Regions from separate parts of the Streptomyces sp. NPDC043854 genome, predicted to be linked through region 1. Evidence: riboswitches for the same ligand, from Rfam matches in the RefSeq annotation. Region 1 holds a riboswitch; each other region holds the start of a gene.
What was found. A riboswitch is a leader RNA that binds a small molecule or an ion and turns the genes downstream of it on or off. The one in region 1 is predicted to bind cobalamin.
Positions count from the first base shown of each region.

Region 1 (7,747 bases):
TGTGCGCCGGCGCGTCCTCGCAGCGCTCGGCGAGGAAGAGGCGTACGACCCGGTCCCCGTCACGGGCGAGCCGCTCCACGACGTCCGCCGGCAGCCGCGGTGCCAGCGCCACGCTGCTGCGCAGCAGCAGGTGCGGCGACCCCGCGAGGCGCCTCATCGCCTCCGGGTCCTCGTGCAGGGCCACCACCCACGGAACGGGGCGGCGAGCCGCCTCCGGATCGACGTCCACGTGCACGGCGGACCGCTGCCGGTCCGTCAGCTCCGGCCGTACCGACACCTCCAGGCGTACGCCGTCGTCCGCGTCGGCGGCGAGCACCGCGACGAGGCCCGCGTCCAGGTAGGGGTTCCGGGCCAGGCCGGCCCGGATGCGCGGGTCCGGGTCCTGCGCGAGCCGCTGCGCGAGGTCCTCCGCCAGGCGGCAACGAGCCGCCAGACCGGGCCTTCCCGGTGCCGCATCGAAGAGGCCGGCCGTGAGCGGGACTTCCTCGTGCCGGGCCACCGCGACCGCCCGCCGGACCTGCGGGTCCGGATCCGCGGCGAGGCGTGCCCGGGCCCCCGGGTCGAGTTCCGCCCAGGCGGCCTCGCATGCCGCGGCCCGCACGGCCGCAACCGGATCCGCGGCCAGGGCGGCGCACAGCCCGACCGGCAGGCCGGGCAGCCGGGCGGCCTCCGCGCGCACCGCGTCCACCGGGTCGGCGGCGAGCGCCTCGTAGGCGGCGGCCGTGAGTTCCGCCCGCCCCGCCACCGCCGCCTCGACCAGCAGCTGCCGCCGTGGGCCCGACGGCTCCCCCAGCAGCAGGCGCGACGCCTGCCCGGGCGTCAGCCCTCGATGCATCCGGGCTTCCGCCAACCTGGCGCGTACCTGCCGGTCCGCGTGGTCGACGGCGGCATCCACCACCGCCTGGGGCAGCTCCTGCCGCCAGAGCAGCCCCGGGTGCCGGTCGAGCAGCCGGACGAGGAGTCCGTCGGGAGCCGCACGGTTGCGGGACAGGCCGGCGCACCAGGCCTGCCTGAGTCCGCGCGGGGTGCCCGGCCCGCACTCCAGCCGGTCCCAGCGCCGGTCAGTGGGCTGCTCGCTGCTCATCCTTGGGAAGGTAGACGATGTTGGGGGTGCCGGTGCGGGGGTGGGTCGTGATGTGGGTGCGCACCCCGTAGACCCTGCTCAGCAGTTCCTCCGTCAGGACCTCGGCCGGTGGGCCGGAGGCGGCTACGCGGCCGGCCGACAGGACGTACAGGCGGTCGCAGAACACGGCGGCCAGGTTCAGGTCGTGCAGGACGAGGACGGCCGTGGTGGGCAGGGCGCGCACCAAGGCCAGGATCTCCAGCTGGTAGCGGATGTCGAGGTGGTTCGTCGGCTCGTCCAGGGCGAGCAGGCCGGGGTCCTGGGCCAGGGCGCGGGCGACGAGGGCGCGTTGGCGTTCGCCGCCGGAGAGCCCGTCGAAGCGGCGGTCCGCAAAGACGGCCGCGCCGACGGTCTCCAGTGCGTCGGCGACGCGCCGGGCATCGTCCGGTCCGTCCTGCTCCCAGAACCGCTTGTGCGGGCTGCGCCCCATGGCGACGACCTCGCGGACGGTCAGCCCCGGCATGCCGGTCGCGTCCTGCGGGACGACCGCCGTGCGCCGGGCCCGGTTCTTGACCCCGAGCGTCGCCGCGTCCGCGCCGTCCAGCAGGACGCGGCCGCCCGTGGGCCGCAGGGTGCCGTAGACGCAGCGCAGCAGGGTGGTCTTGCCGCTGCCGTTGGGGCCGACCACGCCGACCGTCTCGCCGGGCCGGGCAGTGAGGTCGACTCCGTGGAGCAGGGTGTGTCCGCCGGTGGTGTAACGCACGCCCTCCACGGCGAGTTCCACCGGGCGGCCGCGCTCGCCCGCGGTCATCCCGCCACCCCCTCGGTGCGCGTGGAGCGCCTCAGCATCCACAGGAAGAACGGACCTCCGGCCAGCGCGGTGACCACGCCGACCGGTATCTCCTCGGGCGCCGCGGCCGTACGCGCAATCAGGTCGGCCAGGAGCAGGAACACCGCCCCGCCCAGTGCGGCGACCGGCAGCAGGGCCCGGTGCCCGGCGCCGACGACCATCCGGGCGGCGTGCGGAACCATCAGCCCGACGAAGCCGATCGCCCCGCTGTACGCGACGAGCACCCCGACGACGAGGGAGACGAGGACGAAGGCGGCGGCGCGGAAGCGGCCCGCGTCCAGCCCGAGGGTGTGCGCGCCCTCCTCCCCCGCCAGGAGCAGGTCCAGCGGCCGGGCGAGGGCGATCAGCAGGGCGGTGCCGGCGAGCAGCACCGCGGCGGGCAGGGCCAGTTCGTCCCGGCGGGCGCCGCCGAGGCCGCCCAGGGTCCAGAAGAGGACGGACCGTACCTGGTCGGGGCGGGCCGCGAGCACCAGCACCAGGCTGGTGAACGCGGACAGGACGTACTGGACGGCGACGCCGGCGAGGACCAGCCGCCCGGTGGTCATGGTTCCGCCGCGCCGGGCCATGGCGTACACGGCGACGAGTGCGCACATCGACCCGGCGAACGCGGCCGCGGGCACTCCGACCCGACCGGCGACGCCCGCGGTGCCGGCTCCCGCCCCGAGGACGATGACGAGGACGGCGCCGGCCGAGGCCCCCGAGGAGGCGCCGAGGAGGAACGGGTCGGCGAGCTGGTTGCGGACGAGGGCCTGCAGGACGGTGCCGGCCACCGCGAGCCCGGCTCCGACGACGGCGCCGAGGAGCACCCGCGGCATCCGCACGTCCCACACGATGGAGGTGAACGCGCCGCCGCCCGGCCCGGGTCCGCGGAGCACGAGCTCGAGCACCTGTCCGGGGGCGATGCGTACGGGCCCCAGGGCGAGCCCCGCCACGGTGGACGCGAGGAGGGCGGCGGTGAGGACGAGCAGGGCCAGGGCGACGGGCTTACGGGGCCGGATCACGGGCCGGGTCACGGGGTGTCGGGGTGGAGCTGGCGGGCCAGCGCCTCGACGGCGTCGGCGACGCGCACGCCGAGGACGGCCGAGGACAGCGGCAGCACGGCGAACCGCCGGTTCTTGACCGCGGGAACCTCGGCGAGCGCCGGATCGTTCAACAGGCGCTGCTTCTTGGCCTCGGCGCTGGTGCTGCCGTAGTCGTAGATGAGGACGACCTCGGGCTTTCGCTCGATGACCTTCTCCCACGACACGTCGCCGAAGGTGTCCTCGAGGTCGGCGAAGGTGTTCGTCCCGCCCGCCAGGGAGACGATCTCGTTGCCGATGCCCTGGCCGCCCGAGGTGAAGGCACTGTCCTCGCCGGAGTCGTAGACGAAGACGGAGGGGCGGCCCCTGTCCTTGACGCGGGCGGTGACGGCGTCGATGCGGCGCTGCTCCTCCGCGATGAGCCGTTCGCCCCGCTCGGGCACGCCGAAGGTGCGGGCGACCTCGGTGATCTCGGTCTTCAGCTGGTCCAGGCCGACCGGCCCGCCGGTGCAGTACTCCACGCTGAGCCGGGTGTTGATGCCCGCCTTGGCGAGGGTCTCGCGGTCGCGGCCCTGCGCCTTGTCGAAGGCGCTGGCGTAACCGCCGTACACGAAGTCCGGGTTGGCGCCGAGGAGCACCTCCTTGGACGGGTACTCCTTGGCCAGTACCTTGATCCGGTCGTACGCGGGCCGGTACGCGGGCAGTACCGAGTCGTCGAGGTAGGCGGTGCCCGCCATCCGGTCCTGAAGGCCGAGGGCGAGCAGCAGTTCGGTGGCGTGCTGGTTCATGGTGACGGCCCGCTGCGGCGGGGCCTGGTAGGTGCTGGTGAAACCGCAGTTGGTGGCGGTGTACGGGAACCCGGGCGCGGCGGCCGCCCCCGAGGCCGTGTCCTGCCCCGCACCGGCCGCCCCGCCGCACGCGGCGAGCGGTATCAGGAAGGGAAGCGGGGCGAGTGCGCGCAGCAGAGCGCGGGAACGCGACATGGCGAAGCCTCTCCGGGGGATCCTCGTCCCCTGGTCGACGTGAAGAGGCGGCGCGTCAGTGTCTGGCTTCCGGCTCCGCGGAGGGGCCGGCCACAGTGGCGGGACCGCACCGGATTCGCACCGGTTTCCTGTCCTGCACCGCCGAGTTGGTCCACATCAGTCTGCCAGACCACCACGAACCCCCAGAAAACGGCCGCCCGCCGACGCGGGCCTGGGGCCGGGAACGCCGAAGGCCCAGGTCCGCCAACCCGGACCTGGGCCTTCGACCGTGAACACCGGTTCACTGTGGCAGGGGCGACAGGATTCGAACCTGCGGCATTCGGTTTTGGAGACCGACGCTCTGGCCAGCTGAGCTACACCCCTTCGATGAGGACAACCATGCCATGCCGCGGCGAGAAGATCCACTCGATTGAGGGTGCGTGTCCGCGGGGCAGCGAGCGGCGCCCCTCAGCGGTCGGGGGCGCTGCGGCGCCGGGTGGGCGGCGGCCACGTCCCGCGCCCCGCCCCCGCCCCCGGAGCCGTTTTCGAAAATCTTCCTCCGAATAAGTGTTATCCCGCCGCCGCTCGACGGTCTCCCAGGTATCGGGCATCATCGACCGCCGGTACGGACAGGGAACCTCATATGACTACACAGCACACGGCAGAGCTGGTCGCGGCCGCCCGCGCGGGCGATCCCCGCGCGCAGGACGAGCTGGTCGGCACCTACCTGCCGCTCGTCTACAACGTCGTCGGGCGGGCCCTGAACGGGTCGGTGGACGTGGACGACGTCGTGCAGGACACGATGCTGCGCGCGCTCGACGGTCTGGGCACCCTCCGCGCGGACGACAGCTTCCGGTCCTGGCTGGTGGCGATCGCGATGAACCGCGTGCGGGCGTACTGGCAGGCCCGGCGCACCGCGCCCGGCGAGAGCGGTCTCGAGGCCGCCTGGGAACTCGCCGACCCGGGTGCCGACTTCGTGGACCTGACCGTCGTACGGCTCCAGCTGGAGGGCCAGCGCCGCGAGACGGCCCGTGCCACCCGCTGGCTGGAGCCGGACGACCGGGCGCTGCTGTCGCTCTGGTGGCTGGAGTGCGCGGGTGAGCTGACCCGGGCCGAGGTGGCCACGGCGCTGGAGCTGTCCCCGCAGCACACGGCGGTGCGGGTGCAGCGGATGAAGGCGCAGCTGGAGTCGGCCCGGGTGGTGGAACGGGCGCTGGAGGCGCAGCCTCCGTGCGAGATGCTCCAGATGGTGACGGCCGGCTGGGACGGGCACCCGTCCACGCTGTGGCGCAAGCGAATAGCCCGGCACGCGCGGGAGTGCATGCGGTGCGCGGGGCTGTGGGGCGGGCTGCTGCCGGCGGAGGGGCTGCTGGCGGGCCTGGCCCTGGTGCCGGTCTCGGTGGCCCTGCTGGACAGCATACGGTCGGCGGCGGCCGTGACGGGCGGCTTCGCCCCAGCGGGCGCGGCCTACCCCGCCTACCCGGGCAACCCCGCCTACGCCGCCTACCCCGGCGAGGCCGCCTACTCGCCCGACAGTGCCTACCCGGCCGGAACCGCATATCCGGGTGATGCCGCCCACCCGGGCGGCGACGGCGGTACGGGTCTCACCGACACGGGCTTCGGCGACCCGGGCCTCGGTCACCCGTACCCCGGCGGCACGGACCTGGCCGATGCCGCCACGCAGCTGTCCCCCGCCGTCTCCGCGCAGGGCGGCCTCCCGGAGCCGGACCCGGCCACGGCCGGCGGCCGCAGCCTGCTGCGCAAGCGCCGGCGCAGCCGCCGCCGGGCGGTCGGCGGTGCGGTGCTCGCCGCGTGCGTCGCGGGCGGCGGGCTCGTCTACCTCGGCGGCTTCCCCGGCTCGGGCGGCAAGGACGGCCAGGACACCGCCGCCCCGGTGAACGCGCTCTCGGCCCCGGAGTCGGCGGCGGCTTCGGCCTCGCAGCCGGCCTCGCCGTCCCCCTCCGCTTCGGCCTCGGCCTCCCCCTCCCCGTCGGCGTCCGCCTCGCCGAGCCCCTCCGTGGACGGCGCGAGCCCGAGCCCGAAGCCGACCCCGTCCAAGCCGGCCCCCCGCTCCTCGGCCCCGGATCCGGCTCCCACGCCCCAGGGGCCCGCGGGGCAGGTGGTGGCCCTGGTCAACGCCGAGCGGGCGAAGGCCGGCTGCGGCCCGCTCAGGGACGACACACAGCTGCGGGAGGCCGCCCAGCAGCATTCCGACGACATGGCGAGCCGGAACTTCTTCTCGCACACCAGCCCCGACGGCACCGACCCGGGAGACCGGACGACAGCCGCCGGGTACCGGTGGTCCACGTACGGGGAGAACATCGCCAAGGGCCAGCAGACGCCCGAGTCGGTGATGAACTCCTGGATGAACAGCCCCGGCCACCGCGCGAACATCCTGAACTGCTCGTTCAAGGACATAGGCGTCGGGATCCACCGGAGTTCCGGCGGCCCCTGGTGGACGCAGAACTTCGGCGCCCGGTGACGCCGCGCGGCCCCGGCCGCCTTCCCTGCGACTGCTTCAGCTTTGGAGCAGGATAGAGTCTGGAGCAGAACGAGCAGATCAGCGGGAAGATCAACGAGAAGATCACAGGGGCACAGGGGAGGCGGGGTGGCACGCACCGCGAGGCTGGAACTGCGGCCGCACCAGCGCGAGGCCGTCGACGCCGTCGTGCGGGCGCTGGCGCTGCCTGCCGGGGGCCGGCTGCCCGAGGCCGGGCTGCGCACCCAGGTCATCATGGCGACCGGTTCCGGCAAGTCCCTGGTCGCCGTGCGCGCGGCCGAGGAGTTGCAGGCCGGGCGGGTGCTGGTCCTCGTGCCCTCCCTGGACCTGCTCGTGCAGACGGTCGCGGCCTGGCGGGCGGGCGGCCGCAGCGGCCGGGCCTTCGCGGTGTGCTCCCTGCGCGCCGAGGAGGCGGGCCTGCCGGCCACCACCGATCCGGCCGAACTGGCCCGCTGGGGCGGCCGGGCGACGGCCCGGCCGACAGAGCGGGTGACGGTCTTCGCCACGTACGCCTCGCTCGGGCTCGGCACGGTCGAGCGCGCCCACGAAGCCGGGCTGCCCGGCTGGGACCTGGTGGTGGTCGACGAGGCGCACCGCACGTCCGGGCGGATCGGCAAGCCGTGGGCCGTGGTCCATGACAACACCCGGATCCCCTCGCTGCGGCGGCTCTACATGACGGCCACGCCCCGGGTCTGGCAGGACGCCGAGGAGCCCCAGGAATCCGGACTCGAGGGCTCCGGCACAGCGGAGGCCGGAGGCGGCGGTGTCCGGGGCCGCGGGGTGCTCGTCGCGTCGATGGAGGACGACCCGGACGGCCCCTTCGGTGCCCGCTGCCACACCCTGACCCTGGCCGATGCCATCGACCGGGGGATCTGCGCCCCGTACCGGGTGGTGTGCGTCGACGTCAGCGATCCCGCGTTCCAGGCAGCGGTGCTGCTGGGCGCCGACGGCCGCTCGGACGAGGTGCGCGGGGTCCGCCTCGCGGCCCTCCAGGCGGCCCTGCTGAAGGCCGCCGCCGACCAGGGGTTCAATCGGACCCTCGTCTTCCACCATCTGACGCGGGAGGCCGAGGCGTTCGCGGCCGGACTGCCGGCGGTCGCGGAGCGGCTGCGCGCGGCGAGCGAAACGAGCCGGACGAGCCGGGCGGCCGCGGAGCCGGTGCCGTACCCCCGTACCGTCTGGGCGGACTGGCTGTGCGGGCAGCACCCGGCGGCGCACCGGCGCCGCGTCCTGGACGAGTTCGCCTCCCACGGGGTCGCCGACAAGGCTTTCCTCGGCAGTGTCCGCGTGCTCGGCGAGGGGGTGGACACCAAGGAGTGCGACTCCGTCTTCTGGGCGGACGTACGCGGGTCC
Region 1 is NZ_JBWKDK010000001.1:365,420-373,166, reverse strand. Features, by position in the region: gene AC068A_RS01680 (PE-PGRS family protein) at 1-1,084, opposite strand, end outside; gene AC068A_RS01675 (ABC transporter ATP-binding protein) at 1,062-1,874, opposite strand; gene AC068A_RS01670 (FecCD family ABC transporter permease) at 1,871-2,926, opposite strand; gene AC068A_RS01665 (ABC transporter substrate-binding protein) at 2,923-3,915, opposite strand; cobalamin riboswitch at 3,953-4,107, opposite strand; tRNA gene AC068A_RS01660 (tRNA-Trp) at 4,202-4,278, opposite strand; gene AC068A_RS01655 (sigma-70 family RNA polymerase sigma factor) at 4,538-6,376, shown strand; gene AC068A_RS01650 (helicase associated domain-containing protein) at 6,503-7,747, shown strand, end outside.

Region 2 (7,747 bases), on a different contig from region 1:
ACCGACTTCGCCGCCCGTGGGGACGGCCCGGTCTTCGCCGGGTCGATGTTCCCCTTCGTCTTCATCACCATCGCCTGCGGCGCGCTGTCCGGCTTCCACTCCCTGGTCTCCTCGGGCACCACCCCGAAGATGATCCAGAAGGAGACCCAGGTCCGGGTCATCGGCTACGGCTCCATGCTGACCGAGTCCTTCGTAGCCGTCATGGCGATGATCTGCGCGTCCGTCATCGAGCCCGGTCTGTTCTTCGCGGTCAACTCCCCCGGCGGGGTCGTCGGCACCACCGTCCAGACCGCCTCGCAGGCCGTCACGAACTTCGGGTTCTCCGTCTCGCCGGAGTTCCTCGCCCAGGCCGCGAAGGACGTCGAGGAGGCCACCCTGCTGTCCCGCACGGGCGGCGCGCCGACCTTCGCACTCGGAATGTCGGAAATCTTCTCGGCCGTCCTCGGCGGCGCCGGCATGAAGGCCTTCTGGTACCACTTCGCCATCATGTTCGAGGCGCTGTTCATCCTGACCACGCTGGACGCGGGCACCCGCGTCGGCCGGTTCATGCTCCAGGACACCCTCGGCAACGTGCACAAGTCCTTCAAGGACGTCAGCTGGAAGCCCGGCGTCTGGCTGGCCAGCGCTCTGGTCGTCGGCGGCTGGGGCTACTTCCTGTGGGTCGGCGTCAAGGACCCGCTGGGCGGTATCAACCAGCTCTTCCCGCTGTTCGGCATCGCGAACCAGCTGCTCGCGGCGGTGGCCCTGGCCGTCTGCACGACCCTGCTCGTCAAGTCCGGGCGGCTGAAGTGGGCCTGGGTGACCGGCGTCCCGCTGGCCTGGGACGTGGCCGTCACCCTCACCGCGAGCTGGCAAAAGATCTTCTCCGACGACGTGAAGGTCGGCTTCTTCGCGCAGCGCGACAAGTACCAGGACGGCATCGACGCGGGGAAGGTCCTCGCCCCCGCGAAGAACATGGACGAGATGCACACGGTGGTCATCAACGCCACCGTCGACGGCGTCCTGGCCGGGCTGTTCGCGGTCCTGATCGTCATCGTGCTGCTGGACGCGGCCCGCACCTGCATCAAGGCCGTCCGCAGCCCCGAGACGGTCCGGCTGACCGAGGTCCCGTGGACCGAGTCGAAGATCATCGCCCCGGCCGGGCTCATCGCGACCCCGGAGGAGCGGGCCGAACTCGCCGCCGCCGGCCTCGACTCGGGCGGCGGCCGCGCGAAGGAGCCCGTGGCATGAGCGGCGGCGGGGTGCGCGGCGCGCTGGCGAAGGCGCGGTTCTACGTGCGGGAGTTCTCCGGCGAGGCGGCGTACGACCGGTACGTCGCGCACGCCCGCTCCCACGACCCGGACGCCGAGGTCATGACCCGCCGCGCCTTCGAACGCGCCCGTACCGACGCCCGCGAGGCGGACCCCCGCGAGGGCTTCCGCTGCTGCTGAGCGCTGCCGCAGGGAAGGGGCCCGCCGGTCACGGCGGCCCCCTTCGCCGTGCGCGGCCTCAGCGCACCCAGTCCTTGAGCGGCTCGGTCGAGAAGGAGAAGCCGACCGGGTCGGGCAGCTCGACGTCCTTGCCGAAGGGGATGGTGCGCACGGTCTCATACAGCTGCCCGTCGGGCTCGCTGTGGACGCGCACCTGGCAGTTGTCCCGGTCGATCAGGACGAAGACGGGGATGCCCGTCTCCGCGTACGCGCGCGGCTTCTCCTTGCGATCACGCTCGTCTGTGTCCGAATCGTACGAAGTGACTTCGACGACCATCAGGACCGGGGCAGGATCGGCCCACTCCCCCTGGCCCTCGAATGCGCCGTCCGGCGCAAGCGAGGCGTCCGGCCGCGCGCGACCCGAGCGGTACTGCTCGACCTTCAGCCCGCGTTCGACGTGAAGCCACTGCTCGGGCCGGTGCTGCATGCAGATGCGGGCGAGCCACACGATGATCCGGTCGTGATCCCCATCCGGCACTGCTTTGAGCCTCAGCTTTCCGTCGACAAACTCCAGTCGCAGCCCCTCCAGCTCCCTGGCGCCTATGCGGGCGAGAGTCTCGAAATCCTCGGTCAGCATCTGGGGGCGGTCAGTCATCACGGTCATGCCTCGCTCGCCTTCCTCGACGGTGCTGCTCCCGACGATAGCGCCGGGCGGCCGCCCCCGTCCGGCACACTCGGCGGCATGGACATCGACATCCGTATTGCCGTGCCCGCCGAGTTCGAGCGGCTGGGCGAGATCACCGGGCAGGCCTACACCGGGGACGGGCTGCTCGACCAGAACGAGGACGACACCTACCTGAACGTCCTGCGCGATGTGGCCGGCCGGGCCGCCGACGGCGAGGTGCTGGTCGCCGTACGGAACGGGGAGGTGCTCGGCGGGGTGACCTTCGCCCCGCCCGGGAGCCCGCTCGCCGACGTCGCCGGGCCGCACGAGGCCGAGTTCCGCATGCTGGCCGTCGCACCCGGGGCGCGCGGCACGGGCGTCGGGGAGGCCCTCGTACGGGCGTGCATCGAGCGGGCCCGCGCCCTCGACGGGGTCACCGCGCTGACCCTGTCCACCCAGCCGGCGATGCGGGGCGCCCAGCGGATCTACGCCCGCCTGGGCTTCGTCCGCACCCCGGAACTGGACTGGTCCCCGATCCCCGCACTGACGCTGCTCACCTACCGACTGGAGCTGTGAGGCCACGCTCAGCAAAGGCCCGGACACAACATCTAGGGGGTCGCACAGAAACCTCCCCCCACATGTATGCTCATCCTCGCTGTCGCCGCAGGGGAATCCGGTGCGAATCCGGAACTGTCCCGCAACGGTATGAAGTACACCCATCGGTGTCACCGAAGTCCGACGACCTGCCGACGGCGCGCCCGGCTCGACCGAACCGGGTGCCGACCACGTCCGGGCCTCGCGGTAGGGCCGGCGGACATCGCGCGGTGCTGCCCTGACGGGCCCCTGCCCGCGCGCGCCCGCTCGCGCCCGCGCCGCCGCCGTCCCGGAGCCGAGCGAGGGAGAGCTCCCCCCGTGACCATCGCGCCTTCCGCACCGCGCGCCGAGTCCGACCCGTCCGACAACGGAACTGAGGGGGGCCCCGGGGCCGCGCTGCTGCGCACCCTCACCGAGCTGACCGCCGACCTTCCCGACACCGACCCCGGCCGGGTCGCCGCCGCCGCCCTGCGCGGCCGCAGCGCGAGCGCCGACGAGGCCGAGCTGCGCGGGCTGGCCACCGAGGCCGCGGCCGGTCTGATCTCCGAGGACCCGGCCTACTCCCGGCTCGCCGCCCGCCTGCTGACGATCGCCGTCGCCGAGGAGGCCGCGGGCCAGGGCGCCACCTCCTTCTCCGCCTCGGTCGAGGTCGGCCACCGCGAGGGCCTGATCGCGGACCGCACCGCCGAGTTCGTCCGGCTGCACGCGAGCCGCCTCGACGCGCTGGTCGAGCACACCCTCGCCGAGGGCGCCGACGACCGCTTCGGCTTCTTCGGCCTGCGCACCCTGCACAGCCGCTACCTGCTGCGCCACCCGATCACCCGCCAGGTCATCGAGACCCCGCAGCACTTCATGCTGCGCGTGGCCTGCGGCCTGGCCGAGAACGACAGCATCGAGGCCGTCGAGGAAGTCGCGTCCCTGTACCGGCTGATGAGCCGCCTGGACTACCTGCCGTCCTCCCCCACGCTGTTCAACTCCGGCACCCGGCACCCGCAGATGTCCTCCTGCTACCTGCTGGACTCCCCGCTGGACGAGCTCGACTCGATCTACGACCGCTACCACCAGGTCGCGCGCCTGTCGAAGCACGCCGGCGGCATCGGCCTGTCGTACTCCCGCATCCGCGCCCGCGGTTCGCTGATCCGCGGCACCAACGGCCACTCCAACGGCATCGTCCCGTTCCTGAAGACCCTCGACGCCTCCGTCGCCGCCGTGAACCAGGGCGGCCGCCGCAAGGGCGCCGCCGCCGTCTACCTGGAGACCTGGCACGCGGACATCGAGGAGTTCCTGGAGCTGCGCGACAACACCGGTGAGGACGCCCGGCGTACGCACAACCTGAACCTGGCGCACTGGATCCCCGACGAGTTCATGCGCCGCGTGAACTCCGACGCCGAGTGGTCGCTGTTCTCCCCGGCCGACGTGCCCGAGCTGGTCGACCTGTACGGCGACGAGTTCGACGCCGCCTACGTCAAGGCCGAGCAGGCGGGCCTGGCCAAGAAGACCATGCCGGCCCGCGAGCTGTACGGCCGCATGATGCGCACCCTCGCGCAGACCGGCCAGGGCTGGATGACGTTCAAGGACGCCTCCAACCGGACCGCGAACCAGACGGCCCTGCCGGGCACGGTCGTCCACTCCTCCAACCTGTGCACCGAGATCATCGAGGTCACCAACGACGGCGAGACCGCCGTCTGCAACCTCGGCTCGGTCAACCTCGGCGCCTTCGTGCTCGCCGAGACGGGCGAGATGGACTGGGAGCGCCTCGACGAGACCGTCCGCACCGCCGTGACCTTCCTCGACCGGGTCGTGGACATCAACTTCTACCCGACCGAGGAGGCCGGCCGCTCCAACGGCAAGTGGCGCCCGGTGGGCCTGGGCGCGATGGGCCTCCAGGACGTCTTCTTCAAGCTGCGCCTGCCCTTCGACTCCGCCGAGGCCAAGGCCCTCTCCACGAGGATCGCCGAGCGGATCATGCTCGCCGCGTACGAGGCCTCCGCCGACCTCGCCGAGAAGCACGGCACCCTCCCGGCCTGGGAGCAGACCCGTACCGCGCAGGGCGTGCTGCACCCCGACCACTACGGCGTCGAGCTCACCTGGCCGGAGCGCTGGGACGCGCTGCGCGCCCGGATCGCGACCACCGGCATGCGCAACTCGCTGCTGCTGGCCATCGCGCCGACCGCGACGATCGCCTCGATCGCGGGCGTGTACGAGTGCATCGAGCCGCAGGTCTCCAACCTGTTCAAGCGCGAGACGCTGTCGGGTGAGTTCCTCCAGGTCAACGGCTACCTGGTGGAGGACCTGAAGAAGCTCGGCGTGTGGGACGCGCAGACCCGCGAGGCGCTGCGCGACTCCTCCGGCTCCGTCCAGGGCTTCAACTGGATCCCGGCCGAGGTCCGCGAGCTGTACCGCACGGCGTGGGAGATCCCGCAGCGCGGCCTGATCGACATGGCGGCGGCCCGTACGCCGTACCTGGACCAGTCGCAGTCGCTGAACCTGTTCATGGAGACGCCGACCATCGGCAAGCTGTCGTCGATGTACGCGTACGCCTGGAAGCAGGGTCTGAAGACCACGTACTACCTGCGCTCGCGCCCGGCGACGAGGATCGCCCGCGCCGCGTCCGGCGGTGCCGCCGTCCCGGCCGCCGCCACCCCCCTCCCGCAGGCCCTCGACGCCGAGGCACTGGCCTGCTCCCTTGAGAACCCCGAGTCCTGCGAGGCCTGCCAGTAATGCCGACCCCCGACAAGAACCTCCTCGACCCCGGCTTCGAGCTGACGCTCCGCCCGATGCGCTACCCGGACTTCTACGAGCGCTACCGGGACGCGATCAAGAACACGTGGACGGTGGAGGAAGTCGACCTCCACTCGGACGTGGCGGACCTGGCGAAGCTGACGCCCGCCGAGCAGCACATGATCGGCCGGCTGGTCGCGTTCTTCGCGACGGGCGACTCGATCGTGGCGAACAACCTGGTCCTGACGCTGTACAAGCACATCAACTCCCCGGAGGCGCGCCTGTACCTGTCGCGCCAGCTGTTCGAGGAGGCCGTGCACGTCCAGTTCTACCTGACGCTGCTGGACACCTACCTGCCCGACCCGGACGACCGTGCGGCGGCGTTCGCGGCGGTGGAGAACATCCCCTCCATCCGCGAGAAGGCGCAGTTCTGCTTCAAGTGGATGGACTCGGTGGAGAAGATCGAGCGGCTGGAGACGAAGGCCGACCGCCGCCGCTTCCTGCTGAACCTGATCTGCTTCGCGGCGTGCATCGAGGGCCTGTTCTTCTACGGCGCCTTCGCCTACGTGTACTGGTTCCGGTCGCGCGGTCTGCTGCACGGCCTGGCCACCGGCACCAACTGGGTGTTCCGGGACGAGACCATGCACATGAACTTCGCGTTCGAGGTCGTGGACACGGTCCGCAAGGAGGAGCCCGACCTCTTCGACGACGAGCTCCGGCAGCAGGTCACGGACATGCTGAAGGAGGCCGTCGAGGCGGAGCTGCAGTTCGGCCGCGACCTGTGCGGTGACGGCCTGCCGGGCATGAACACCGAGTCGATGCGCGAGTACCTGGAGTGCGTCGCCGACCAGCGCCTGGTCCGCCTCGGCTTCCCGCCGGTGTACGGCTCGCAGAACCCGTTCTCCTTCATGGAGCTTCAGGGTGTCCAGGAGCTGACGAACTTCTTCGAGCGCCGCCCGTCGGCCTACCAGGTCGCCGTCGAGGGCACGGTCGACCTGGACGAGGACTTCTGAGCCGTACCGGCCGAGCGCCCGAGGGGCCCGCTCCGGATGCGATCCGGAGCGGGCCCCTCGGCGTGTGCGGCGCGTGTCAGTCGTTCGGGACGGTCTCGTAGCGCGGGGTGCCCTCGGCCATCTGGCGCAGGGCGTCCTTGCGGTCCCGCTTCGAGAGCCGGTCGATGTACAGGTACCCGTACAGGTGGTCGGTCTCGTGCTGCAGGCAGCGGGCGAAGTAGCCGGTGCCGCGCACCTTGATCGGGTTGCCCTTGGCGTCCTGGCCGGTGACCTCGGCGTAGTCCGGGCGGGCCAGCGAGGCGTACGCGGTCGGGACCGACAGGCAGCCCTCGTTGGAGTCGTCGAGCACGCGGGACGCGGCCGGCAGCTCCACGAGCTTCGGGTTGACCACGACGCCGGTGTGGCGGACGCCCTCGTCGTCCGGGCAGTCGTAGACGAAGACCTTGGCGTCCACGCCGATCTGGTTCGCGGCCAGGCCCACGCCCTCCGCTGCCCGCTGGCTGGCGAACATGTCGTCGATCAGCTGCGCCAGCTCGTCGCCGAACTCGGTGACGTCCTTGCACTCGCGGTGCAGCACCGGGTTGCCCACGACCGTGATCGGACGGGTGGTGCCGCGCTCGCGGTGGGCGAGCTCGCGCGCCTCACAGTCCTCGGTGTCCACGAGGTAGCCGTCGTCGTCCACCGCGATGACCTCGTTCTCCTGCTGCGCCATTTCCGCCGTACGCCTTCCGTAAGTCCACCCGTTCACAATGTGCCGGTACAGCCTACGGTGCCCCGTCAGCAGACTTCTTCGAGATCCCGCCACTCCCGGGTGTCCGGGCTGTCGGCGACCCAGCCGTCGAGCAGCCCGCGCACCAGGCCGGCCGGGGCGGCGATCCCGCACTCGCGCTCGGGGACCCACAGCGAGCCGGAGCCGGCCGTGCGGTGGCCCAGCGGGCCCGGGTGGCCGGGTTCGCTGTGGTCGTGGGGGTCCAGGTGCTCGCCGTCGCCCTCGCCGCTCGGCATCACGCTCTCCGAGCAGGTCCGGCACAGCAGCCGCACCGAGGACGACCAGTCCTCGGCGGCGAAGCCCGCGTCCGAGGCGAGCTGCTCCAGGGAGTCCCGGTCGGTCTCGGTGGCCGCCTCCAGCAGCACCACCCAGGTCGGCACCGGCGACGGCGCCCACAGCTCGATCTCGTCGAAGACGGGGTAGGCGGGGCCGGCCGCGGTGACCCGCTCGCCGTTGGGCACCCCGTCGTGCAGGACGACCTCGCCCCAGCGTCGTCCGGACGAGGGCAGCGGGATGGACAGCACCTCGATGCGGGCCGGGTCCAGGCGGCGGCCCCAGACCACCTCGGCCTCGCCCT
Region 2 is NZ_JBWKDK010000037.1:38,234-45,980, forward strand. Features, by position in the region: gene AC068A_RS27560 (carbon starvation CstA family protein) at 1-1,230, shown strand, start outside; gene AC068A_RS27565 (YbdD/YjiX family protein) at 1,227-1,430, shown strand; gene AC068A_RS27570 (Uma2 family endonuclease) at 1,489-2,073, opposite strand; gene AC068A_RS27575 (GNAT family N-acetyltransferase) at 2,152-2,649, shown strand; cobalamin riboswitch at 2,710-2,838, shown strand; gene AC068A_RS27580 (ribonucleoside-diphosphate reductase subunit alpha) at 2,986-5,388, shown strand; gene AC068A_RS27585 (ribonucleotide-diphosphate reductase subunit beta) at 5,388-6,401, shown strand; gene def (peptide deformylase) at 6,478-7,113, opposite strand; gene AC068A_RS27595 (tetratricopeptide repeat protein) at 7,179-7,747, opposite strand, start outside.
Region 2: another riboswitch for cobalamin. It lies ahead of AC068A_RS27580 (ribonucleoside-diphosphate reductase subunit alpha); the one in region 1 lies ahead of AC068A_RS01665 (ABC transporter substrate-binding protein).

Region 3 (7,747 bases), on a different contig from region 1:
CAGCAGCAGCGGGTCCCGAATGGCCTTCGGGTCCTGGCTCTCGCCGATCCACCGCGCCAGCTCCGCACTGCCGGCGGGCAGGACCTCGTACTCCTTCTTCTGCCCCCGCACGGGCACCTCGCTCGGCAGGGCCCGGATCAGCCCGGCCTCCTCCAGCCGGCCCAGCTCGCGGTAGATCTGCTGGTGCGTCGCGGACCAGAAGTACCCGATCGACCTGTCGAACCGCCGGGTCAGCTCCAGCCCGGACGAAGGCTTCTCGAGCAGGGCGGTGAGGATGGCGTGCGGCAGCGACATGCCGCCATCCTAGGTTTGCCGCACACCGTCCGGGTCAGTGCCAGGCGGCCAGGGCCTCGGGGGTGCCCGGGCCCGGGGCGTCGGGCTCCAGCAGGTCCCGCGCCCGCAGGAAGGCCGCCACCGCCGGCGACCAGGCCTGGCGCAGGCCCGCCTCGGCGAGCAGGCCCGGGTCGGCCAGCAGCTGTGCGGCCGGGCCGACGCGGATCCCGGCCGGGGTCAGGACCGCTGCGTCGTCGGCCCAGCGCACCGCCAGGTCGACGTCGTGCGTGGCCATCACCACCGTGGTGCCGCGCGAGCGCAGCCCCGCCAGGGTGTCCAGCAGCCGCTCCTGCCCGTCCGGGTCGAGTCCGGCCGTCGGCTCGTCGAGGATCAGCACCCGCGGGGCCATCGCCACCGCGCCCGCGATCGCCGCGCGCTTGCGCTGCCCGTACGAGAGCAGGTGCGTCGGGCGGTCCCGCAACCCGGTGATGTCGAGCGCGGCCAGTGCGGACTCCACCCGGGCCCGCACCTCCCCGGCGGGCAGGCCGAGGTTCATCGGGCCGAAGGACACGTCCTGCTCCACCGAGGCGGCGAAGAGCTGGTCGTCCGGATCCTGCACCACCAGCTGGACCGCCGTCCGCAGCCGGGTCAGGCCCGCCCGGTCGTACCCGACCGGTGCTCCGTCCAGGCGCAGTTCGCCCGAGCCGGGCCGCAGGCCGCCGCTGAGCAGCCGCATCAGCGTGGTCTTGCCGCTGCCGTTGCGGCCGAGCAGGACCAGCGCCCGGCCCTCGGCGATGGCGAAGTCCACGCCGGTCAGCACCGCCGGGCCGTCCTCGTACGCGTAGCCGGCGCCGGCCAGTTCCACCAACGTCACAGGTAGAGCCCCTTCAGGGTGAGAGTCAGCGCGGCCACGGCCGCGAGCAGGGCCGCCGAGGCCGCGAGGAAGCGCCACGACAGCGTCGCCTCGGGGACGAGCACCCGCAGCGCGCCGTCGTAGCCGCGCCCGGCCAGGCCCGACTGGAGCCGCGCCGCGCGGTCGAAGGCCCGTACGAACGAAGTGGCGGCGAGCCCGGCCACCGAGCGCCATGCCGCGGCCCGGCCCGCGTGCCCGAGGCGGGCCGCCTGCGCGCGCCGCACCTGGGCCAGGGAGTCGAGCAGCAGGAAGCCGATGCGGTACATGACCAGCGCCACGTCCACCACCGGCGCCGGCACCCCGGCCCGGACCAGCCGGGGCAGCACGTCCGACACCGGGGTGGTGAACGCGAACAGCAGCACCCCGAGCGAGGCCGCCGACGTGCGCAGCAGCAGTTCGGCGGCGAGCCGCGGCCCGTCCGGGGCCAGGGAGACGTATCCGGCTGGGCCGCCGACCGCGATCAGCAGCGGCAGCGCCCCGGTGAAGCAGAACCCCAGCGGGATCCGGAAGGCCCGCCAGAGCTGCCGCCCGGCGACCCCGGCCGGCCCGAGGAGCACGGCCAGGGTCGCGGCGGCCACGAGCGGTCCGCCCGGCCAGGCCGGCAGGCACAGGGCACTGACCGTCAGACCCAGCCCGAGCAGCGCCTTCTCCAGCGGATGGCGGCCCCGCCAGCGGCTGCTGTGCGCGGCCACGTCGATCGGCAGCACCGGCTACGACTCCGCGGCGGGCGCCGCTGCGGATGCGGAGGCCGGTGCCGGTGCGGCGTCGGCAGGGACCGTGCCGGCACCGGCGGCGGCCGCCGCGGCCGCGCCCTGGCGGCGGCCCCGGCGGACGCCGAAGTAGTAGGCGAGCACGCCCGCGCCCAGCGCCGCCTGGAGGGCGAACAGGGCCGACTCCACCTCCCCGGACGGGGGCTCGTACAGCGGGGAGAACCAGGGCTCGTAATCCGGCTTCAGCTCGCTGATGGCCGCCTCCGCCTGCGCGTCGGCGCCCGTGAACGGCTCCTCCTTGCCCTCGCCCAGGCCCAGGGCGAGCGGCAGCACCGCCAGCGCCGCCACCAGGAGCAGCAGCAGGCCGTTGATCTTCGCGTTCCGGCTCATGCGCGTCACACCGCCGTCTTCTGCTCGGAGCGGCCGGCGAGCTTCGCGACGCCCAGCCGGACCAGGTCGGACTTGCTGGACTGCATCAGCAGCCGCATCACCAGGACCGTCAGCAGGCCCTCGCTCACGGCGAGCGGGATCTGGGTGACGGCGAAGATGCCGCCGAACTTCGCGAGCGCGCCGAAGAAGCCCGTGCCCGGGTCCGGGAAGGCCAGCGCCAGCTGCACCGAGGTCACGCAGTAGGTGACGAGGTCGGCGAAGAAGGCGCCGAAGAACACGGACACCATCAGCGGGGCGTTGAAGCGCCGCAGCAGCAGGTAGACGCAGTACCCCGACCAGGGTCCGGCGATGGCCATCGAGAAGACGTTGGCGCCGAGGGTGGTCAGTCCGCCGTGCGCGAGCAGCAGCGCCTGGAAGAGGAGGGTGATCGTGCCGAGCACCGCCATGACGGGCGGCCGGAACAGGATCGCGCCGAGCCCGGTCCCGGTGGGGTGCGAGCAGCTGCCCGTCACCGAGGGGATCTTCAGTGCGGACAGGACGAAGGTGAACGCTCCGGACGCGCCGAGCAGGAGGGTGCTCTCCGGGTTGGCCTTCACCTCGCGGGTGAGGGCCCGTACCCCGTGGACGACGAAGGGAGCGGACGCGGCGCCCCAGGCGGCCGCGTGCAAGGGGGGCAGGAACCCCTCGGCTATGTGCATGAGTGGGAGACCTCTCCAGCACCTCGTGGATGGACAACGCGCCTTGGCCGGTCTCCTGGCTCGCGGGTACTGATGCCCTGGCTCCGCCTTCCCGGGCGGTGCGGGTCCCTCCCCGCGCTGCCCAGTGGCTTTCCCGCAGGAGTGGAGCCGGACTTCCCGTTCACAGTGGCGAGGGCCGCACCGGTTTTCCACCGGTTTCCCGTACACCAAGGCCTGATGACCCTAGTCCGCGCTGTGGACCCGTAACAACCCGGATCTGGGCGGCCTGTTGGGCCCGGGGATTCCGCTTCGGACCGCCGGCGGGCCTGTGCGCTCCGGGCGGGCGCGGCGAAACAGTGGCAGGGACACGGAACTTCCGGCGTCCGGCGGCTTGCGCGGCGGACCGGCGCGCGCCACGGCGCTCTTCCGCTGCCGCGCTCCAACCGGCGCCGCCGGGGCGTGCGCGGGCTGCGCCCGGGAGGTCCGGCCACCCCCGGACGGGCGTCTTCCGGTCGCCGCAGGGCCCGGAGCCCCGCAGGCTGGGAGGGTGGCCGCCGAACACGACACCGCGACACCGCAGCCGGGGGCGAACGCCGGGGCGTTCGACTACTCCGACCTGACCGCCGTGTACGTCAACTGCACGCTCAAGCGCTCGCCCGAGACCAGCAACACGGAGGGCCTGATCGCGCGGAGCCGCGCCGTCATGGAGGCGGCCGGCGCCCGGACCTCGCTGATCCGCGCCGTCGACCACGACATCGCCACCGGAGTCTGGCCGGACATGACCGAGCACGGCTGGGAAACCGACCAGTGGCCCGTCCTGTACAGCCAGATCATGGCCGCCGACATCCTCGTGCTGTGCGGGCCGATCTGGCTCGGTGACAACAGCTCCGTGATGAAGCAGGTCATCGAGCGGCTGTACGCCTGTTCCTCGCTCCTGAACGAGCAGGGCCAGTACGCCTACTACGGGCGCGTCGGCGGTGCGCTGATCACGGGCAACGAGGACGGCGTGAAGCACTGCGCCATGAACGTCCTCTACAGCCTCCAGCACCTCGGGTACGCCATCCCGCCGCAGGCCGACGCCGGCTGGATCGGCGAGGCCGGGCCCGGTCCCTCGTACCTCGACCCGGGCTCGGGCGGCCCGGAGAACGACTTCACCAACCGGAACACGACCTTCATGTCGTGGAACCTCATGCACCTGGCCGCCCTGCTCAAGCGCTCCGGCGGCATGCCCGCCCACGGCAACCAGCGCTCGGAGTGGGACGCCGGCTGCCGCTTCGACTTCCCCAACCCCGAACACCGCTGACGGCCCGGGCCGGACGGCCGGACAGCTGCCCGGCCGCCCGGCCGCCCGGCTGTGCGGAGGCTCAGCCGCAGCACACGTTCCGGTGCGCGACGTCCAGCACGAACCGGTCGGGCGAGCGCAGGGTGAACGAGGTGTAGGACGGCTTCGTGTCGAAGGCGGCACCGAAGGTGACGTACCCCTCGAAGTCGCCCGTCATGGCGAAGCCCTTCAGCGCGGGCAGGTCGATCCTGGCGAGCTTCGGCCCGCGGTAGGTGCTCTCGCCGGAGCGCAGGTGGGCGTCGGCGGGGTGCAGGCGGATCTGGAGGAAGTGCTTCCCGGCGAGCGCGACGGGCTCGCCGGACCCGTCCCGGTACAGCCGCGGGACGCGGGTGACCTCGACGTCGGGGACGCGGCCCCGCAGGTCGATGACGATCCGGTCGTACGCGCAGTGCCCGGCCCAGCGGGCGTTCACGACGAGCGGGGTGGCGGTGCGCCCGGCGGCCGCGGCGGCCGGGGCCGGGGCGGTGGAGGCGGGCGCGGCGAGGGCGATTCCGGCGGTGAGGAGAGCCCCCGTGGCCAGGGCCACGGTCTGCCGGCGGCGGAGGTGGTTCATGACGTCCCCCCTGATTCTCGAGAGACGGGGACGGGTGTCACTGCTGGAGACACTCCCCGCGCACCCATGGTTGCAGCAAAACCGGTCAAACTTCTCATTCGGTTGAAATTCCCTGTCCGCGCCGCCGGACCGAACGGCCGTCCAGGCGAGGTGTGCGCCGCCGGCCCGCCCTCCGGCCGGAGGGCGGGCGCGCAGGGTTGCCGGGCGGCTGCGGAGCGCGTACGGGGGAAAGGGCTGCGGGCTCCGCGGCGGTTGGCCGGCCGCCGGGGGTGTGGCCGCGACGTCATGCGATCACCCTTGCGCACGGGGGTCACCCCGTACCACCCCCGGCCCCCACGGTTCGCCCTGAAGCGTGACCAATCCGCGCCGAACCTCAACGCCCGGGAAAACCGGGATGATTGCCGCAGGTCGGGAGAGTGGCCGGCGGGAAACGCACGGGACCCCGGGCGCCCGCGGCGCCCGGGGTCCTCGTACGGACGGAGACCGGGTCAGGTCGGCTCAGGTCAGCATTCGATGACGTTGACGGCCAGGCCGCCGCGGGCCGTCTCCTTGTACTTGATCTTCATGTCCGCGCCGGTCTCCTTCATCGTCTTGATGACCTTGTCCAGGGAGACCTTGTGGCTGCCGTCGCCGCGCATCGCCATCTTCGCGGCCGTGACCGCCTTGACCGCCGCCATGCCGTTGCGCTCGATGCACGGGATCTGGACCAGGCCGCCGACCGGGTCGCAGGTCAGGCCCAGGTTGTGCTCCATGCCGATCTCGGCCGCGTTCTCGACCTGCTCCGGGGTGCCGCCCAGGACCTCCGCCAGGGCGCCCGCCGCCATCGAGCAGGCGGAGCCGACCTCGCCCTGGCAGCCGACCTCGGCGCCGGAGATCGAGGCGTTCTCCTTGAACAGCATGCCGATCGCGCCCGCGGCGAGGAGGAAGCGGACGACGCCGTCCTCGTCCGCGCCGGGCACGAAGTTCACGTAGTAGTGCAGGACGGCCGGGAGGACGCCCGCCGCGCCGTTCGTCGGGGCCGTGACGACGCGGCCGCCCGCCGCGTTCTCCTCGTTCACGGCCATCGCGTAGATCGTCGTCCACTCGCTGCGGTGCAGCATCGGGTCGCCCTCGGTGCGCAGCTGGCGCGCCGTGGCCGCCGCGCGGCGCTTGACCCGCAGGCCGCCCGGGAGGATGCCCTCGCGGGACATGCCGCGCGCGACGCAGGCCTGCATGACCCGCCAGATTTCCAGCAGGCCCGCGCGGATCTCCTCCTCCGTCCGCCAGGCCTTCTCGTTCTCCAGCATCAGCGAGGAGATGGACAGGCCCGTCTCCTTGGCCAGGCGCAGCATCTCGTCACCGGAGCGGAACGGGTACTTCAGCACGGTGTCGTCGAGCTTGATCCGGTCCTCGCCGACCGCGTCCTCGTCCACCACGAAGCCGCCGCCCACCGAGTAGTACGTCTTCTCCAGCAGCGGGGCGCCCGAGGCGTCGTACGCGAAGAGCGTCATGCCGTTCGCGTGGTACGGCAGGGCCCGGCGGCGGTGGAGGATCAGCTGGCTCGGCTCGTCGAACGCGATCTCGTGCGCGCTGCCTATCTCCGTGCCGAGCAGGCGCAGCCGGCCGGTCTGCCGGATGCGCTCCACCTCGTCGTCGGCCGTCTCCACGTCCACGGTGCGCGGGGAGTGGCCCTCCAGGCCCAGCAGCACCGCCTTCGGGGTGCCGTGGCCGTGGCCGGTCGCGCCGAGCGAGCCGTACAGCTCGGCCCGGACGGAGGCCGTCTGCGCGAGCACACCGTCCTTCTTCAGCCGCATCACGAACATGCGGGCTGCGCGCATCGGACCCACGGTGTGCGAGCTGGACGGACCGATGCCGATCGAGAAGAGATCGAAAACCGAAATGGCCACGGTGGCGGACTCCCGGGAGTTATTCACCCCCGCGGTGGCGGGGAGCGGACCGTCCGGCCGGTCTCGGAGCGTGGCGAGGCGGCCGGCGGAGGGGGCGGATCTTGTAGGGATTGAGGGCAAAGATCACCTGGTGGGCGCCCATGCCCGGTTCATCAGCGTACGTCAGTTCGTGAGGGGACCGGTTACGCCGGTCTGTACGGAGGCTGTCGCGGTCCCGACGTCCCGGACCGCGGCCCCGGGCCATGAGAAAGGCCCGGCCCTGTGTGACACAAGGCCGGGCCCCCCGAGCCGTGGCCTACAGCGACGGGTACAGCGGGAACTTCGCGGCGAGCGCCGAGACGCGCGCCTTGAGGGCCTCGCCGTCGTACGAGGGCTTCAGGGCCTCCGCGATGATGTCGGCGACCTCGGTGAAGTCCTCGGCGCCGAAACCGCGGGTGGCCAGGGCCGGCGTGCCGATCCGCAGACCCGAGGTGACCATCGGCGGCCGCGGGTCGTTCGGGATGGCGTTGCGGTTGACCGTGATGCCGATCTCGTGGAGGCGGTCCTCGGCCTGCTGGCCGTCCAGCTCCGAGTTGCGCAGGTCCACCAGGACCAGGTGCACGTCGGTACCGCCGGTGAGGACGTCCACACCCACGGCCTTGACGTCGTCCTGGACCAGGCGCTCGGCGATGATCTTCGCGCCGGCCAGGGTGCGCTCCTGGCGCTCCTTGAACTCGTGCGAGGCCGCCACCTTGAAGGAGACCGCCTTGGCGGCGATCACGTGCTCCAGCGGGCCGCCCTGCTGGCCGGGGAAGACCGCGGAGTTGATCTTCTTCGCCAGTTCCTGGGTGGAGAGGATCACGCCGCCGCGCGGACCGCCCAGGGTCTTGTGCGTGGTGGTGGTCACGACGTGGGCGTGCGGCACCGGGTTCGGGTGCAGCCCCGCGGCGACCAGGCCCGCGAAGTGGGCCATGTCGACCATCAGGTACGCGCCGACCTCGTCCGCGATGCGGCGGAAGGCGGC
Region 3 is NZ_JBWKDK010000078.1:13,630-21,376, reverse strand. Features, by position in the region: gene AC068A_RS34955 (PadR family transcriptional regulator) at 1-294, opposite strand, end outside; gene AC068A_RS34950 (energy-coupling factor ABC transporter ATP-binding protein) at 329-1,147, opposite strand; gene cbiQ (cobalt ECF transporter T component CbiQ) at 1,144-1,893, opposite strand; gene AC068A_RS34940 (energy-coupling factor ABC transporter substrate-binding protein) at 1,897-2,286, opposite strand; gene AC068A_RS34935 (energy-coupling factor ABC transporter permease) at 2,292-2,984, opposite strand; cobalamin riboswitch at 3,013-3,210, opposite strand; gene AC068A_RS34930 (flavodoxin family protein) at 3,511-4,266, shown strand; gene AC068A_RS34925 (AMIN-like domain-containing (lipo)protein) at 4,328-4,858, opposite strand; gene AC068A_RS34920 (L-serine ammonia-lyase) at 5,362-6,744, opposite strand; gene glyA (serine hydroxymethyltransferase) at 7,040-7,747, opposite strand, start outside.
Region 3: another riboswitch for cobalamin. It lies ahead of AC068A_RS34935 (energy-coupling factor ABC transporter permease); the one in region 1 lies ahead of AC068A_RS01665 (ABC transporter substrate-binding protein).